DNA from 2 places in the Hafnia paralvei genome. Region 1 is predicted to be linked to the other one. Evidence: predicted binding sites of a transcription regulator. Region 1 holds the regulator's gene; the other holds the start of a gene.
The links. Region 1 encodes CRP, which controls carbon source genes, mostly activating them, when cyclic AMP is high. Its sites were predicted from a motif close to ATGTGANNNNNNTCACAT; they were not measured.

Region 1 (8,128 bases):
CTGCACATCACCGGAGGCTAACGCTTTTACCACGCTGGAACCGCTATCAAACTTGCGCCAATCCACATTGGCTCCAGAGGCTTTAGCAAATGTGTTATCTGCCTGTGCAACTTTCGCGGGCTCAGCCGACGTCTGATAGGCCACGGTGACATCCAACGCGTAGGCACTCGTTGCTGCCAACGTCAGCGAAAGAAACGCCGCAACGCCGCGTAAGGAAAAAGTTTTACTCATCATCATATGCTCCGCTCATTTTTCTGTATCTGGAGCAATATGCCCCGCGCTAAACACAGTTGTAGCCGAGCCTGATTTAGTAAAGAAGGAATAAAAAAGTATTCTTTATTCCAAATAGCGATAATTGAGTTTTCTCGTTCTGCGGGCTAACGTGAAGGCTTAGAGAGGGAATAAGACGGAAATGGACGAGCCTCCGGCATCACCGGAGACGCCAAATTTAATGCCAGATTAATAACACACAGGCCGCCGTCAGCAGGCCCATTGAGATATTAAAGGTAAACCAAGCACGACGGCTATTGAGCAAACGGCCAATCACGGTGCCGAAACCAAGCCAGATAATGCCGGAGACCAAATTCACCATGAACATCGCAATGCTGATAGCAATAATAGAATGGTTATAGCCCGAGCCAGCCAAGCTGAAACTCGCCACGGCTCCCAATCCCATCAGCCACGCTTTGGGATTTAAAAACTGGAGTAGCCAACCTTGATACCAGTTAACCGGCTTTTTAACTTTCACGGCATTAGGATCGAGTTTTTCATAGCTTGAGCTCGCGATCTTCCAGGCGATATACAGAAGATAGGCACTACCCAGTATTTTTAGCGTGGTATGCAGCGCGGGATAGACCAGCAGCAAGCTCCCCACGCCAAAAGCCACCAACAACAGCAACGACTGCATTCCCAGCATAATGCCCAGCATCAGCGGAATCGATCGCATAAAACCGAAATTGGCGCCAGATGACGTCAATAACATATTGTTTGGGCCTGGGGTGATCGCCGCCACCCATAAAAACCCCAGCATCGAAAGAAATAATCCAAGCTCCATCTACTGAAAACTCCTCACCCTTAATGATGTTTGTCGTGACCTTGAAGCTATCAGTGTGATATTGATCGCACAAGAAAGATGACATGAAAATTAATCACCTTATGAATAATCAATTCTCACCCATGCGCGGGATCAGCAATCCGCACCTGCAAACTATTTTGCCCAGATTATTTCGCCGCAAGGTGTTATTACAGCCTCATTGGCAACGCTTAGCCTTGCCCGACGGAGATTTTATCGATCTGGCCTGGAGCGAACCACCGGAGCAGGCTCAACATAAGCCGCGCGTGGTCCTATTTCACGGTTTGGAAGGCAGTTTCTATAGTCCTTATGCGCACGGCCTGCTGCATGCTTGGAAAGAAGCGGGCTGGCTGGGTGTGGTGATGCATTTTCGCGGGTGCAGCGGTGAGCCCAACAAAATGAACCGTATCTATCATTCCGGTGAAACAGAAGATGCACGATTCTTTCTCAACTGGCTACGCGAAACTCACGGAGCAGTGCCGACCGCAGCCGTCGGCGTTTCGCTCGGCGGCAATATGCTGGCCTACTATTTGGGTCAGGAAGGTGCCAACGCCACGCTGGATGCAGCCGTGGTTGTTTCAGCCCCACTGATGCTTGAGCCTTGCTCATATCGGTTAGAACAGGGCTTTTCACGCGTCTACCAAAACTATCTCCTTGGGCAACTCAAGCAAAATGCTCAGCGCAAATTAGAGCGTTACCCAAATACATTACCACTCGATCTAAAAGCGCTAAAAAACCTGAAACGCATTCGCGATTTTGACGACGTCATCACCTCTCGCATTCACGGCTTTGATAACGCAACCGACTATTATCGCCGCTGTAGTGCGTTACCTTTACTCCCTAGAATAACCGTGCCGCTGTTGATCATTCATGCCAAAGACGATCCGTTTATGACACCAGAAGTGATCCCTCGTCCTGAAGATTTACCGTCTAATATTGAATATCAGCTTACCGAATTTGGTGGACACGTTGGCTTCATCAGCGGCAGTTTTAAAAAGCCTCAGATGTGGCTCGAGCAACGTATCCCTGCTTGGTTAGCCCCACATTTGGAGAAAGCACAGTGATTATTCCTTGGGAGAATTTAGCAACGGATACGTTGGATAGCCTGATCGAATCTTTTGTGCTGCGAGAAGGCACTGATTACGGTGTCCACGAGAAATCGCTGACGCAAAAAGTTGAAGATGTCCGCCGCCAGCTAAAGAATGGCGAAGCTGTTTTGGTGTGGTCAGAGCTGCATGAAACGGTCAATATCATGCCGAAAGGGCAGTTCCGTGATACCCCAGAAGAGTATGAGTAGGCTTCCGCTATAAGCCTTAGTAAAACCAATAATAAGTATAGGCATCCAAACGTTATGCTTAATTTGTGGTCAAAAAACCTCACTTTACGCAATAAGGAGAATCATGGATGTCTCTACTCGCAGCACATCATAGCAAGACCCAAGTCTCGCCCTCTGACCTACCGCTCAAAACGCGCATCGTCATTGTTTTAGTCTGTCTCATTCAAGGATGTTTGCTTTATTTATGTAACCACTTCAGCGATCGCGAGTGGATGATCCCCCATAGTTCAGCGCTGCTTTACACACAAGTTTTATCGGGCTCTCTGCCCCTGATCTTCGTGCTGTCTGTGAATACTCTACGAGACAAAATATTGTGGAAAGCCCTGCTGGCCTATACCGCCATATTCGTGGCAATGACAGCTTGGATAAAATGGAATGATGTAGGAGTAAGAGATTACGGCAGTCTATTCGGAACGTTTTATCTCGCGTTATTCCTTATGGTGTTTGTTACCCTTCCATGGTTACAGGCACGAATAAATAATCCTAGCTCTTCCATCGACTACTCTGAACTGCACGGTAATATATGGAAAAACACCATTACCGCCGTGCTAACCTTGCTGATTTCGGGTTTGATGTGGGGGATCTTGTCGCTGGGAGCGGGTCTATTCAAACTGATTGGCATTGATTTCTTTTATGAGCTCTTTTTCAGACATGAAATATTCATGTACCTTGCTAACGGTCTGATTGTTGCCATTGGCGTTCTCATTAGCCGCACCCATCCAAAATTAATCATTACCGTACGTAACCTTTTATCTCTGATGGTAAAAGGCCTACTACCTCTGCTATCGTTTTTCGCTCTGATTTTTATCTTCAGCCTCCCGTTTACCGGTATCGATGCGCTAACCGATAAATGGTCGTCTGCAACCACATTGCTAACCACCATGTCTCTACTGTTAGCCCTGCTGGTCAATGCGATATATTTGAGTTCCGATGGCATAGATAAAAAACCGTATCCAAATTTAATCCGCTATATCATCAACGGTTCCCTGCTTGTTTTGCCGATCTACGCGATACTGTCCACCTATTATTTGGGCCAGCGCATCGTACAATATGGCTGGACTCCCGATCGACTCAGGGCTTCAGTCGTTGTCGGCCTCTCTCTTTGCTTAACCCTTGCCTATGCAAGCGCCGTGGTTCGCAAAAATAACATCTGGCTGCACTCGCTTGGCAGCATCAACAAAAAAATAATGTGGCTAATCGCAGTGATTGTGGTTCTGTGCAACTCTCCGATCATCGATCCTTATCGCATTAGCGTGAACGACCAAATGAATCGATATTCCACAGGAAAGGTATCTCCTGATGATTTAGATCTCATCATGCTACGTTTTGACAGCGGCCGCAGAGGCAACGATGCGCTACAGGCGCTACGGTCTGATATCAAATTTGTCAGCGCTCCACGGCGTAAACTCAAGCTGGAGAAAACGCTATTACAAACCACTCGCTGGGGATCCTATGGCGATGATGATAAAAGACCCTATGCGGCGTTTACACCAGGAATAGCACGCAAGAACATTCAGCTGGCGGTCGGAACACCTTCACCAGAATCAACGTGGTGGGAATCTTTGCCAAACGATCTCGGCCGAGGAAATGACATTGGCGATTGCTATTTAATCGCTAACGCTTGTGTTGTCACAACGTTAGATCTGAATAATGATGGGAATAAAGAGCATGTACTGTGCAATTTCAGCGATCCCAAAGAGCCTTTCTGCCAAGTTTATACTTATAAGAAACAGGGTTGGGTCATTGCTGCTCATATCCGCTTTAACGATAGAGATACTTTGGACAACAACACACTGGATGCCGCTAAGATTAAAGACATCATTCTCGGCGGTCAGTTAAAAGCCGTGCCAAAAGAGTGGAGCGATATCCAAATTCAGGATACAACCATAGATGTAAGTTATTACGATTTACGATAAACCGTAGCCCCCCAACCACCGGAGCCGTGTTAATTATGTCAGCGAAACACCCGATCATTGCCGTGACCGGCTCCAGTGGAGCCGGCACTACCACCACCAGCGTAGCCTTCCGCAAGATCTTTCAACAGTTCCATCTGAAAGCCGCTGAGTTGGAAGGCGATAGTTTCCACCGGTATACCCGCCCAGAAATGGACGCTGCAATCCGAAAAGCCCGCGAGCAAGGGCGTCATATCAGCTATTTCGGCCCCGAGGCCAATGACTTCTCTTTTCTCGAACAAAGCTTTATCGAATATGGTCAGCATGGTCGTGGGCGCTCGCGTAAATATCTGCATACCTACGATGAAGCCGTTCCCTACAATCAGGTTCCCGGCACATTCACGCCGTGGGAACCGTTGCCAGAGCCGACAGATGTTTTATTCTATGAGGGATTACACGGCGGAGTCGTCACGCAGCAACACAATGTGGCTCAGCATGTCGATTTACTGGTCGGCGTAGTGCCCATCGTTAACCTTGAGTGGATTCAAAAACTGGTGCGCGATACCGGTGAGCGCGGCCATTCACGCGAAGCCGTGATGGATTCCGTTGTTCGCTCTATGGAAGATTACATCGGCTACATTACCCCCCAGTTTTCCCGCACGCATATCAACTTCCAGCGCGTACCAACGGTTGATACCTCTAATCCTTTTGCCGCTAAAGCGATCCCTTCGTCAGATGAAAGTTTCGTGGTGATCCATTTTCAAGGGTTAGACAATATTGATTTCCCCTATCTACTCGCGATGCTGCAAGGATCGTTTATCTCGCATATTAATACGTTGGTGGTTCCGGGAGGGAAAATGGGGTTAGCAATGGAACTGATCATGACGCCGTTGGTGCAACGGCTTATCGAAGGGAAGAAAATCGAATAACAACGTGTTACGCAATATCAGGCACCTTGGCACAAAACCACCGGTGCCTGATGAAGTGAATCAAATTACTCCACCACGATAGTTTCAAAACTATGGGTAATGTTAACGGCTTGACCCAACATCAACGCAACAGAGCAGTATTTTTCCGCAGAAAGCGCAACGGCGCGCTCAACGGCTTTATCCGTAAGGCCTTTGCCCGTGACAATAAAATGCAGATTGATATGGGTAAACAAGCGCGGAGCTTCCTCGCGACGTTCAGACGTCAATTTGACTTCACAATCGCGCACGTCCAATCGTCCTTTCTGTAAAATGGAAACTACGTCAATGGCACTGCACCCCCCTGCTGACATCAATACCATTTCCATTGGGCTTGGCGCTTTATCACCAGCGTTTCCGTCCATAAGAATCTGATGTCCTGAAGCCGATTCGCCCAGAAAAGTCATTCCTTCAACCCATTTCACTCGTGCCTGCATGTTTATCGCCCCTTTGGTTAAATTCTGTCATCAGACTACGCTTTCTGTAAAAAACAGGCAATCCGAGGCCTCACTTCTGATGCTGAAGCGAGACAACACGAGACACCTGAACAAAGCTGTGCTACAAACTATGCCGAAATGGATCTTTATGGATTGAAACGGGTATAGATCAATAACTCTAGGAAACAATTACCTTAGCCTATTACTCTATATCTCGATTATGCAGTGCTATAACAAGTTAATAAGCAAAGCCCCGTGCCACAATAAGCACACTGTCTGGATCAGTATCCCGATATTAGGGCCGCGATAACAACAGAGGATAATAGCGAATGGTTCTCGGCAAACCGCAAACAGACCCGACTCTTGAATGGTTCTTGTCTCATTGCCATATCCACAAGTATCCGTCCAAAAGTACCCTGATCCACCAAGGCGAGAAGGCGGAAACCCTGTACTACATCGTTAAGGGATCCGTTGCAGTATTGATTAAAGATGAAGAAGGTAAAGAAATGATCCTTTCCTATCTTAATCAGGGCGACTTCATTGGTGAACTGGGCTTATTTGAGGAAGGACAAGAACGTAGCGCTTGGGTTCGTGCAAAAACAGCCTGTGAAGTTGCTGAAATTTCTTACAAGAAATTCCGCCAACTGATTCAGGTTAACCCAGATATTCTGATGCGCCTTTCTGCTCAGATGGCTAGCCGCTTACAGGTTACCTCTGAAAAGGTGGGCAACCTTGCGTTCTTAGACGTGACTGGCCGTATTGCACAGACGCTGCTGAATCTGGCAAAACAGCCAGATGCCATGACTCATCCAGATGGTATGCAGATCAAGATTACTCGTCAGGAAATCGGCCAGATCGTTGGCTGCTCCCGTGAAACCGTTGGTCGCATTCTGAAGATGCTGGAAGATCAAAATCTGATCTCCGCGCACGGAAAAACCATCGTCGTTTACGGCACTCGCTGATAAATGATGCCCGTGTAGCATCGCTGCACGGGTTTCTTTCATTATGTGGCGGCGGTTTATCTACCACCCGGAAGTCAACTATGCACTGCGTCAAACGCTGGTGCTGTGCCTCCCTGTTTTATTTGGCCTACTGACCGGCAATCTACAGCTTGGTCTAATGTTTTCTTTGGTACCAGCCTGCTGCAACATTGCAGGGCTCGATACTCCTCATAAGCGCTTCATCAAACGATTAATCGTTGGCGGCAGCCTATTCGCGTTTTCCAGTTTCTTGTTACAACAATGCCTGCTATGGCAAATTCCGCTGCCGCTTATCATGCTTGGGCTTGCGTTACTGCTCGGTGTTAACGGTGAGATCAGCCCCCTACACGCTAGGCTTCTTCCCGCAGCACTCGTCGCTTCGATATTTACGCTAAGTATGGCTGGAACAGTTCCCATCTGGCACGGGCCACTGCTGTATATTGTTGGCACCATCTGGTATGGCGCTTTTACTTGGTTCTGGTTTCTCTTATGGAAAGGGCAGCCGATCCGAGAAAATCTCAGCCAGCTCTACACGCAGCTAGGCGACTATATGGACGCCAAATATAGCTTGCTAACTCAGCATATCGATCCAGAAACGGCCTTGCCGCCGCTGCTACAGCGCCAGCAAAAAGTGATGGACTTAATTACCCAGCTCTACCAACAAATGCACATGTTATCTCTGGTGCATAATCCTGAGTACAAACGTCTACTGCGCTATTTTCAAGTTGCATTGGATCTTCAAGAACATATTACCGTTAGCTTATCTCAGCCCGATGAAGTGCAAAGCCTAGTCGCCAAAAGTCAGGCTGAAGCTATTTTGCGCCGCAACGCTCAAGTCATATCAGAGAGGCTCAGAACGGTGGCTGGCGATATTCTGTATCACCGCTACCCCAAACATTTTTCGATGGATAACGAGCTAGCCGCGCTGGAAAAGCTGGCTAATCAGCACCCAGATAACCCCGTTGGAAAGTTTTGCTATTACCATTTTAGCCGTGTAGCTCGATTGCTAGTTCGTCAGCGTCCTCTCTATCAGCGCAATCTGATGTCTACACAGCAACGCCTTCCTTTTTGGCCTGCATTACGCGCCTATCTCTCATTTAAATCCGTAGCGCTACGTAATGCAGCGCGTTTAGGCATTACTCTCGCTGCGGGCAGCAGTTTGGGGATGTTATTCCATCTGCCAAAACCCTACTGGGTTTTGCTCACGACCATGCTGGTCATTCAAAATGGCTATAATGCAACGCGGGTGAGGATCCAGCACCGTGCGCTAGGAACCTTTGCTGGACTGATTATTGCTGCGGGATTACTACAGTTAGACCTACCGCTAAATGCCACCTTGGCCTGTATGCTGGTGATCACCATTGCAGCCTATTTGGTACTACGTAAAAACTACGGGCTGGCGGTGATTGGTTTCACCGTAACTGCCGTTTATACCCTACAGCTTTT
Region 2 (8,128 bases), 1.2 Mb from region 1:
GATAGTCAGCAATGGGTTGAACTGGATATCGAAGCGGGACAGCCCGTTATCGACGTAGAAAACAGCGGCCAGCTGATTCCACAGGCGACCAACCTTCAGGCTCTAAATGGCATCTGTTTCAAAAAAGGCTGCTATACCGGACAAGAAATGGTGGCTCGAGCTAAGTATCGTGGTGCCAATAAACGCGCACTCTATTGGCTGCAAGGCTCTGCAAGTCGAGTTCCGCAGGCTGGCGAAGATTTAGAGCTTAAGCTAGGTGAAAACTGGCGCCGTACAGGCACTGTACTCACTGCAATCCAGCTTAACAACGGCATTCTAAATGTTCAGGCCGTGTTAAATAACGATTTGGAAGCCGACAGCGTACTGCGAGTACGTGATGATGAAGGCGGCATGCTGACCATTCAGGCATTGCCATATTCATTGGTAGAGTAAGATTTTTTATCGGTCGTTTATGGGGCTACTGTGTAATGTTCCGCACACTGGCCGTTTATGGGGCTACTGTGTAATGTTCCGCCCGCCTGTTTTATACCGAGCTTCATTGATACACCGATGAAGGCGTACGGGCAGAGACCACCAGCGCGTGGTCTCTGCACTCGCGCGCTTTTATCCGAGATGCCATCTCCGCTCCGGTTTGGTATCGCCCATCCAGGGCGCCCCAAACTCCGCCGATACATCCCTGTATCGGCGGCTCTCCCAACCAAGACTTAAACAATTAAAAAGACACAAATAAAACAATACTGCTGTGTCTTTTTCATGTTGAATGGAATGCATGATAGAACCGCCATCAGGGAAGATGGCGGTAGGTCGAGGGCGTACAGGATGTGCGAGCCGAGACCGGTCGGTCAAACGACGCGGTAAAAAAGCGCGAGAGTCGAGAGGTTACGCGCTGGCAACCTCTCGTCGGACGCCTACACCAGCGGTGTCATGGAAAAGTAGATACTGACAGGCGGACGAAACCTTTCATAGTTCTAACATAAAGGCTCAACTGCAAGACTCAGCAACCCGTACTCATCCTTTTTATGCACTCTCCCTCGCATATTTCGCCGCAGCTAAAAACAACTCATGCTCAGGTCGAATCCCGGTATACAACACAAACTGTTCGACCGCTTGAATCGCAAACACCTCTGCACCGCTGATAACGGTTTTGCCCTGCGTCTTGGCGTAGCGGATCATTGGCGTTTCCGATGGCAGTGCGACCACGTCAAAAACCACGTTTGCGGAGTTGATTTCATCTTCGCTGTAGGCAAGTTTATCGGCGTCAGCGCCGCCGCTCATGCCAATTGGCGTGGCGTTAATTAATACCTCGGCGGTGACACCTTGCATATCTGCGCGCCATTCATAGCCATATAACGCGGCCAATTGCTGACCCGTCTTTTCATTTTTAGCCACAATATAGCCACGCTTAAAACCAGCATCTTTCAACGCACAAGCTACGGCTTTCGCCATACCGCCACTACCACGTAAAGCAAAAACCTGATCATTAGACACCGCATACTGTGCCAACAATTGCGCAATCGCCAAATAATCGGTGTTATAGGCCTTTAAATGACCATCAGTATTAACAATGGTATTAACTGAATCAATCGCCTTAGCGGATGCATCCATTTCATCGACTAACGGGATCACATCCTCTTTAAACGGCATCGAGATCGCACATCCACGGATCCCCAGAGCACGAACGCCGCCTATAGCCGCCTGAATATCTTTGGTCGTAAATGCTTTGTAGAGATAGTCCAGATCCAGTGCATCGTAAAGATAGTTATGGAAACGAGTCCCAAAATTACTTGGCCGCGCCGCCAGCGACATACAAACCTGCGTATCTTTATTTAGGTATTTGGTCATGTAACAAAACCTCTTCGCCAAGGGTGAATATGAGTGAAGCCGCAGAGATGCGCCCGTATTGAGGACTATCATGGACTAAAACAGGGAGGGTGAAAATGGCTGAATATCTTCTCTCTGGTTCCTCTTTTATAGCAAACACTGCGACTCACCAGAACGCAAAAAAGGAGCCATAAGGCTCCTCTCTCTATGCATATTGGCAAAACTTAGAAGTTATAACCCGCAACCAGGTAGTAACCCCAGCCGGTGGATTTCACGTCAAAGTTACCTTTACCGAAGTTCAGTTCAGTGCCGTCGTTCCACTGTCCGCCATTATGGAAATAACGCGCAACGAAGGAATAGTGCCAGTGATCGTAGTTCAATGCCAAGATGTGGCTGGAGGCGATAGAGTTGCTGGTACGAGTACGCTTGCCATCGATGTTGCTGTAGCCAGAGTCTTTGCCCAGATCAGAACCCCAGTCAAAGTTGGTAAAACCGATGTAGCTCAGGTTGCCGCCCAATACTTCGGTGATTGGCACGAAGTATTTCACTTTGAAGCGGTAGCCATCCCACTCGTTTTCGTTAGACGCATTGTAGTTCTGCCATTGGTATTTGGCATATACGTTCATGGACAGGCTCATTGGTAGGCCGGTATCGATATCGGTACCCAAACCCATATACCACGTGCTCTGGCGGTTATCGCTATTACGACCCATATCGTAGATATAGTTGTTCGCGAAGTACCACTCTTTAAATGGACCAAAGCTCAGGTCGGTGCCTGTCAATTTATCAATAGAGAAACGTGGTTCAATTTCCATGAACAACGGTGAACCGTGGTTCCAGATACCGCGAGAGGTGCTGTCACCGCCGAAGAACATTGGCGCATCCACGTAACCGTAGAAGTCGAACCAATCTTTCTTGGCAAAAGCTTCATATTCTAAGTAGGTATCGTCACGCAATTGTGGTCCGAAACGCGTATGAGCACTGCCCACGACGTTAACGCTCTGGTGCCACCAGTCAGAAAGATATTCGCTGTTGTTGTCTGCTGCTACAGCAGTAACGCTGCTTGAAAGCGCAAGCACGGTGCCTGCAGCTAAAATTATTTTTTTCATAATATTGCTACTTACCTTAAGCAAGATTCCCTGCCAGGGGAAAGACCCATGTAAACATCACCACAAATAGCCATCAATTGATCAACAACCCAGCTTTCTGGCTGCGTGTATTATAGAAATCATTGCTCACAAAAATCTGTGATCTAGGAATACATTCTTAAATACGTAATCGATTGCGTTCACGTTTGCGGTAAAAAAATTCGGAGGGATTCTACAATCTTTGCAGGATTAATCAAATTTAAAACGGAGAGCATAATTTTAAAACAGCTCGATAAGGCTTGCCCTGCAAGGGTTCTATAAAATACGCCAACGCAGGTAGTCACTTACAGCCGTGTTGCGCAACTTTATCTACGAAAAGTCTGACGAAACTTTGCTGCTGTAACAGTGTCGCACCAAACAAATGTTTGGAAGGTAATAAAATAACCCATATTTTGTGATAATTATGACACCAAGCTCATACGCACAATATTATAAAAACTTATTTATTCCCTTATAAATCATTTAATTATTTGATAACCAAAAGCAAACACATCACTCTCTATCTTGTTTTAATTATATTTTGGCGTACACGTGTACACTGGAATCATTCTCAGCTAATCTAGCCTTAGCTTTAATTTTTTCATTGTTCAACAGAGGTAACGCCGCACTATGGCAAAGGCAAATATTGTTCAGCAGGGATATTCGCTGGCAGAGGAAGTTGCCAACAGCATCAGCCACGGAGTTGGTTTTATTCTAGGTATCGTCGGCTTAGTTTTATTGCTGGTGCAAGCCGTTGGCACCGGCGCTGACGCCACCGCAATCACCAGTTACAGCCTGTATGGCGGCAGCATGATTCTGCTGTTTCTGGCCTCCACGCTGTATCACGCAATTTCACATCAGCGCGCCAAGCGTTGGCTAAAAGTGTTTGACCACTGCGCAATCTATCTATTGATTGCCGGCACCTATACGCCTTTCTTGTTAGTTGGGCTGGACTCAACGCTAGCTAAATGGCTGATGGCGGTGATCTGGGGAATAGCGCTGTTTGGCATAATCTTCAAACTCGCGTTTGCGCATCGCTTTGAAGTGCTGTCGTTGATCACCTATCTGACGATGGGATGGTTGTCGCTGATTGTGATCTACCAACTGGCAACCAAGCTGGCGTGGGGCGGAGTGACATTGCTTGCTATCGGCGGGATTGTTTATACGCTAGGCGTGATTTTTTACGTCAGCAAACGCATCCCCTACAACCACGCCATCTGGCATGCGTTTGTACTCGGGGGCTGTGCTTGCCACTTCTTTGCGATTTATTTGTATGTGTAGCTGACGTTGGACTAGGTAAAAGAACGGATTAGCCAGAATGGCGATTGCCGTTCGTTCCCGAGGGCAACCGCGTAGCCGGCTGGAAGCGCGTCGGAGGACGTCTATTGAGCCCTCCGACACGGATGCCTGCACAATACAGATGTAAGACCGGATACATTAGGCGAACGTAACATTCACCCAGTTTAATTTGGGTTCACCGCCACCTTTCCGCCTACCAACTTGCTCATCTTAATCACTATTGGCGACAGCAAAATCAGCGCGATAAGATTTGGTAGTACCATCAGCCCGTTGAACATATCTGCCATATTCCATACCAGCTCAACCTTGAAGAATGATGCAATAAAGATGAAGGCGATCACCATCAATTGATAAGCACGTACCGCTCTTTGCGAATTGAATAGGTAGCGAATGTTCATTTCACCGTAGTAGTACCAACCTACAATCGTTGAAAAGGCAAAGAAAAATAGAGAGACAGAAATAAACAGACTGCCGAAATAGCCGTAGACATAGGTATAGGCTTGCTGAGTCACCGCAATTCCCTGTCCGGTAAACACTCCGAGGAAATTAGCCTGAGTTTTACCATCCAGCTCCCACATGCTCATACCGGAAGTGATAATCGCCAATGCCGTCAACGTTACAATAACGCATACGACGAAAACCCCCATCATCGCGATATAACCCTGCTGCTCTGGACGTTCGACTTTAGCGACCGCATGCGCATGAGGCGTAGACCCCATACCGGCTTCATTGGAGAACAGGCCGCGAGCAATACCAAAACGCATTGCCTGCTGGATGGCAATCCCTGCACCACCACCTAACACCGCTGTTGGATTAAACGCAGCAACGAAGATCGATTTAAACGCAGGCAGAATATAGTGTGCGTTATGCACCAAAATCACCAGAGTACCCAATAAATAGAACACGGCTTTAATAGGCACCACTTTCTCGGTAAAGGACGCAATACTGCTGATCCCCCCCATGATGACCACACCGGTAATCAACGCGAGAATAATGCCAATAACCCAGCCTGGAACGCCTAAAGAACTATTAAACGCTGCGGCAATGGAGTTGGATTGCACCATGTTGCCGATAAATCCTAATGCAATAATCACTAACACCGAGAAAATACAGGCGAGCCATTTGCAGTTCAGCCCCTTTTCGATGTAGTACGCCGGTCCGCCGACAACCTGCCCATTTTTATCTTTCGATCTGAATTTCTGAGCCAACATCGCTTCAGCATAAATTGTCGCCATCCCAAGGAACGACGAAACCCACATCCAGAAAATCGCACCTGGTCCACCAGCAATAATGGCCGTGGCTGGCCCCGCTAAGTTCCCCGTACCAACCTGTCCAGCAATCGCCGTCGCCACGGCCTGAAAAGAGCTCATCCCCTGCTTATCTGCTTTAGCACCAGACAGCGAGATACCGCTAAACAAGGCTTTAAATCCCGATTTAAAATGGCGGATTTGGATGAACCCCAAACGTAGCGTGTAATAGATCCCCGTCCCACAAAGTAGAAAAATCAGTAGTTCATCCCAAAGCAGGCTGTTGACCTGATTAACTAACTGAGTAATAAATTCCATAAATGCCTTACCTGTTTTATGCCGGCGCGCGTGTGGTCACGCGTCAAAGTTGTAATGCAAAACCAATAGCTCACCCGTAGTCGTTAAAAGCACCCAGGTGGATTGTCATGATGAAAATGCTGATATATCAGCCAATAAGCCCAGATAGGCTGGCTGACCTTGTATTCATTAGGGGAACATTTCACGGTGAGAACTCTATCACACTTTTATCACCATTCTGGGGTTGAATGAGGGTTAAATCAGCATGAGTAAAAGTGATGATTAGTGTAAGTAATAGAATGTTAAATCAGCATAACTAAATGATAAAATTAGATTTATCTAAAGTCACCCAAGAGATTGCCCATTGGGTATCTGCAACTTTTGCATTAGAAAACTTCATCCAAAATAAATGAGAAAAAGTAAGGGTAAGATGGTTTAAGTCGCTATAAAGATAAAAAAAGCCTCATCGATAAAATGATGAGGCTGAAACCGAAGAGATGCTATGTCAGACACTCCTCGGGGTAGGTGAAATCAATGGCTCTTGAATTAGAACATTTCGCTCATATTCAGCTGGCTCATCAACAACGCATTATCGCTATAGTCGACCGGTACGGCGACAACCGCAGGTCCTTGCACATCCATGGCAGCGCGAAGCGTGCTCTCGAGCGTTTCCGAGGAAGTAACAGCAAAACCTTTAGCCCCAAAAGCTTCAGCATAAACTTTAAAGTCAATGGGCCCAAACTTAACCCCTGATGTGCGGTGATACTTTTTATCTTCCTGAATCGCAACCATATTATATTCGTCATCGACCCAAATGATATGCAGCAGGTTTACGCCTAAACGTACGGCGGTTTCTAGCTCCATGCTGGATTGCATAAAACCACCGTCTCCAGAAACCGAGACCACTTTACGGCTAGGATCGACTAGCGCAGCACCGATTGCCCACGGTAACGCAACACCCATGGTTTGCTGCCCATTTGAGATCAGCACCTGACGCGCACGGAAACTGTACAAGTAGCGAGCAATCCAAATATGGAAACTCCCCATATCTACGCATAACGTCACATCACTATTGACGATATCCTGCATCGCTCTAACCAAGCGCAACGGATGAATCGCAAACTGCGTTAGGCTACGTCCTTTTTGTGCCAGCAGTTCCCGTTGCTGACGCCGCTCTTCCAAAATAGCGACCGCATCACAGCTTAAATCCAGCGTGGCATGAATATGTTCAGAAAGTAGATCCAACGTATCGGCGATATCCCCTACCAGTTCAATATCTGGCTGATAATCGCTATCGGTTTCGGCGGGCGTGATATCGACATGTACCAGCGCACTTTCATCATTATTCCACTGTGCTGGTTCATATTCTATCGGGCTATAACCAATAGTCATCACCAGATCCGCATTCCTCAGCAGACGATCCCCTGCCTGATTATTGAATAACCCCACCCGACCAGCAAAGCGATGGAAATGCGCCTGATCGATAACCCCCGCAGCTTGATAGGTACTGGTAACGGGCAGCCCACTTTTATGCAAAAACCGACGAATAGCTTCAGCATTACGCGGCTGGCTGGCCATCAGTCCCAGCAAAATGACTGGATTTTTAGCTTTCTCAAGACGGCGTGCGACTTGAGCCACACTCTCAAAAGGAGCCGCACCAAGAGTAGGGTGCTGCGTCGTCAACACCCTGCTATTGACTGGCTCGTTGAGAATATCCATGGGTAGACTAATGAAACTTGCCCCAGGGCGCCCAAACTCTGCCGCTCTAAAACCATTGGCTAACACCTCAGGCAAAGCAGAAGCCGATGTCACTTCAGCTGAATACTTGGTGACCGGACGGAACATCGTCACGGTATCCATGGTTTGGTGTACCTGTTTTAAATGGTCAGCGCGTTTTACTGCCCCACCCAGTGCAACCAAAGGATCACCCTCCGATGTTGCCGTGGCTACACCGGTAATTAAATTCGAACAGCCAGGTCCTGAAGTCACCAACGCTACGCCAGCTTTCCCCGTCAAACGGCCCACCGCTCCCGCCATAAAAGCCGCATTTGCCTCATGACGCACTGGAATTGTTTCGATATTCGAATCGACTAATGAGTTAAATACGCGGTCAATTTTCGCACCTGGAATACCGAATACATGTTTTACCCCCTGAGCCTCCAACTGAGCGACGATCAGATCTGCCCCACACTGCCATGCTTTGTTGCTATCAGACTTTTTCATGGAACCCAACTCCTAGATGCCTTCAAGGTTTAACTTTCTACAGAACGAATTGCGGTATCTAAATTTGCAGGACATAAATCAGCCTGCATAAAATCATCGTCATGAGGAAAATCG

Region 2: the regulator CRP is predicted to act here: its motif matches at 2,979-2,996, upstream of K9N75_RS03720 (nucleoside-specific channel-forming protein Tsx).

The regions. Positions count from the first base shown of each region.
Region 1 is NZ_CP083737.1:4,346,193-4,354,320, forward strand. Features, by position in the region: gene tauA (taurine ABC transporter substrate-binding protein) at 1-234, opposite strand, end outside; gene K9N75_RS20175 (LysE family translocator) at 449-1,054, opposite strand; gene K9N75_RS20180 (hydrolase) at 1,156-2,136, shown strand; gene K9N75_RS20185 (YheU family protein) at 2,133-2,369, shown strand; gene K9N75_RS20190 (DUF4153 domain-containing protein) at 2,477-4,324, shown strand; gene K9N75_RS20195 (phosphoribulokinase) at 4,360-5,229, shown strand; gene K9N75_RS20200 (OsmC family protein) at 5,295-5,702, opposite strand; gene crp (cAMP-activated global transcriptional regulator CRP) at 6,032-6,664, shown strand; gene K9N75_RS20210 (YccS/YhfK family putative transporter) at 6,708-8,128, shown strand, end outside.
Region 2 is NZ_CP083737.1:805,520-813,647, reverse strand. Features, by position in the region: gene ygfZ (tRNA-modifying protein YgfZ) at 1-432, shown strand, start outside; gene K9N75_RS03725 (shikimate 5-dehydrogenase) at 1,018-1,842, opposite strand; gene K9N75_RS03720 (nucleoside-specific channel-forming protein Tsx) at 2,046-2,930, opposite strand; gene trhA (PAQR family membrane homeostasis protein TrhA) at 3,579-4,229, shown strand; gene K9N75_RS03710 (alanine/glycine:cation symporter family protein) at 4,412-5,812, opposite strand; gene alsS (acetolactate synthase AlsS) at 6,338-8,014, opposite strand; gene budA (acetolactate decarboxylase) at 8,044-8,128, opposite strand, start outside.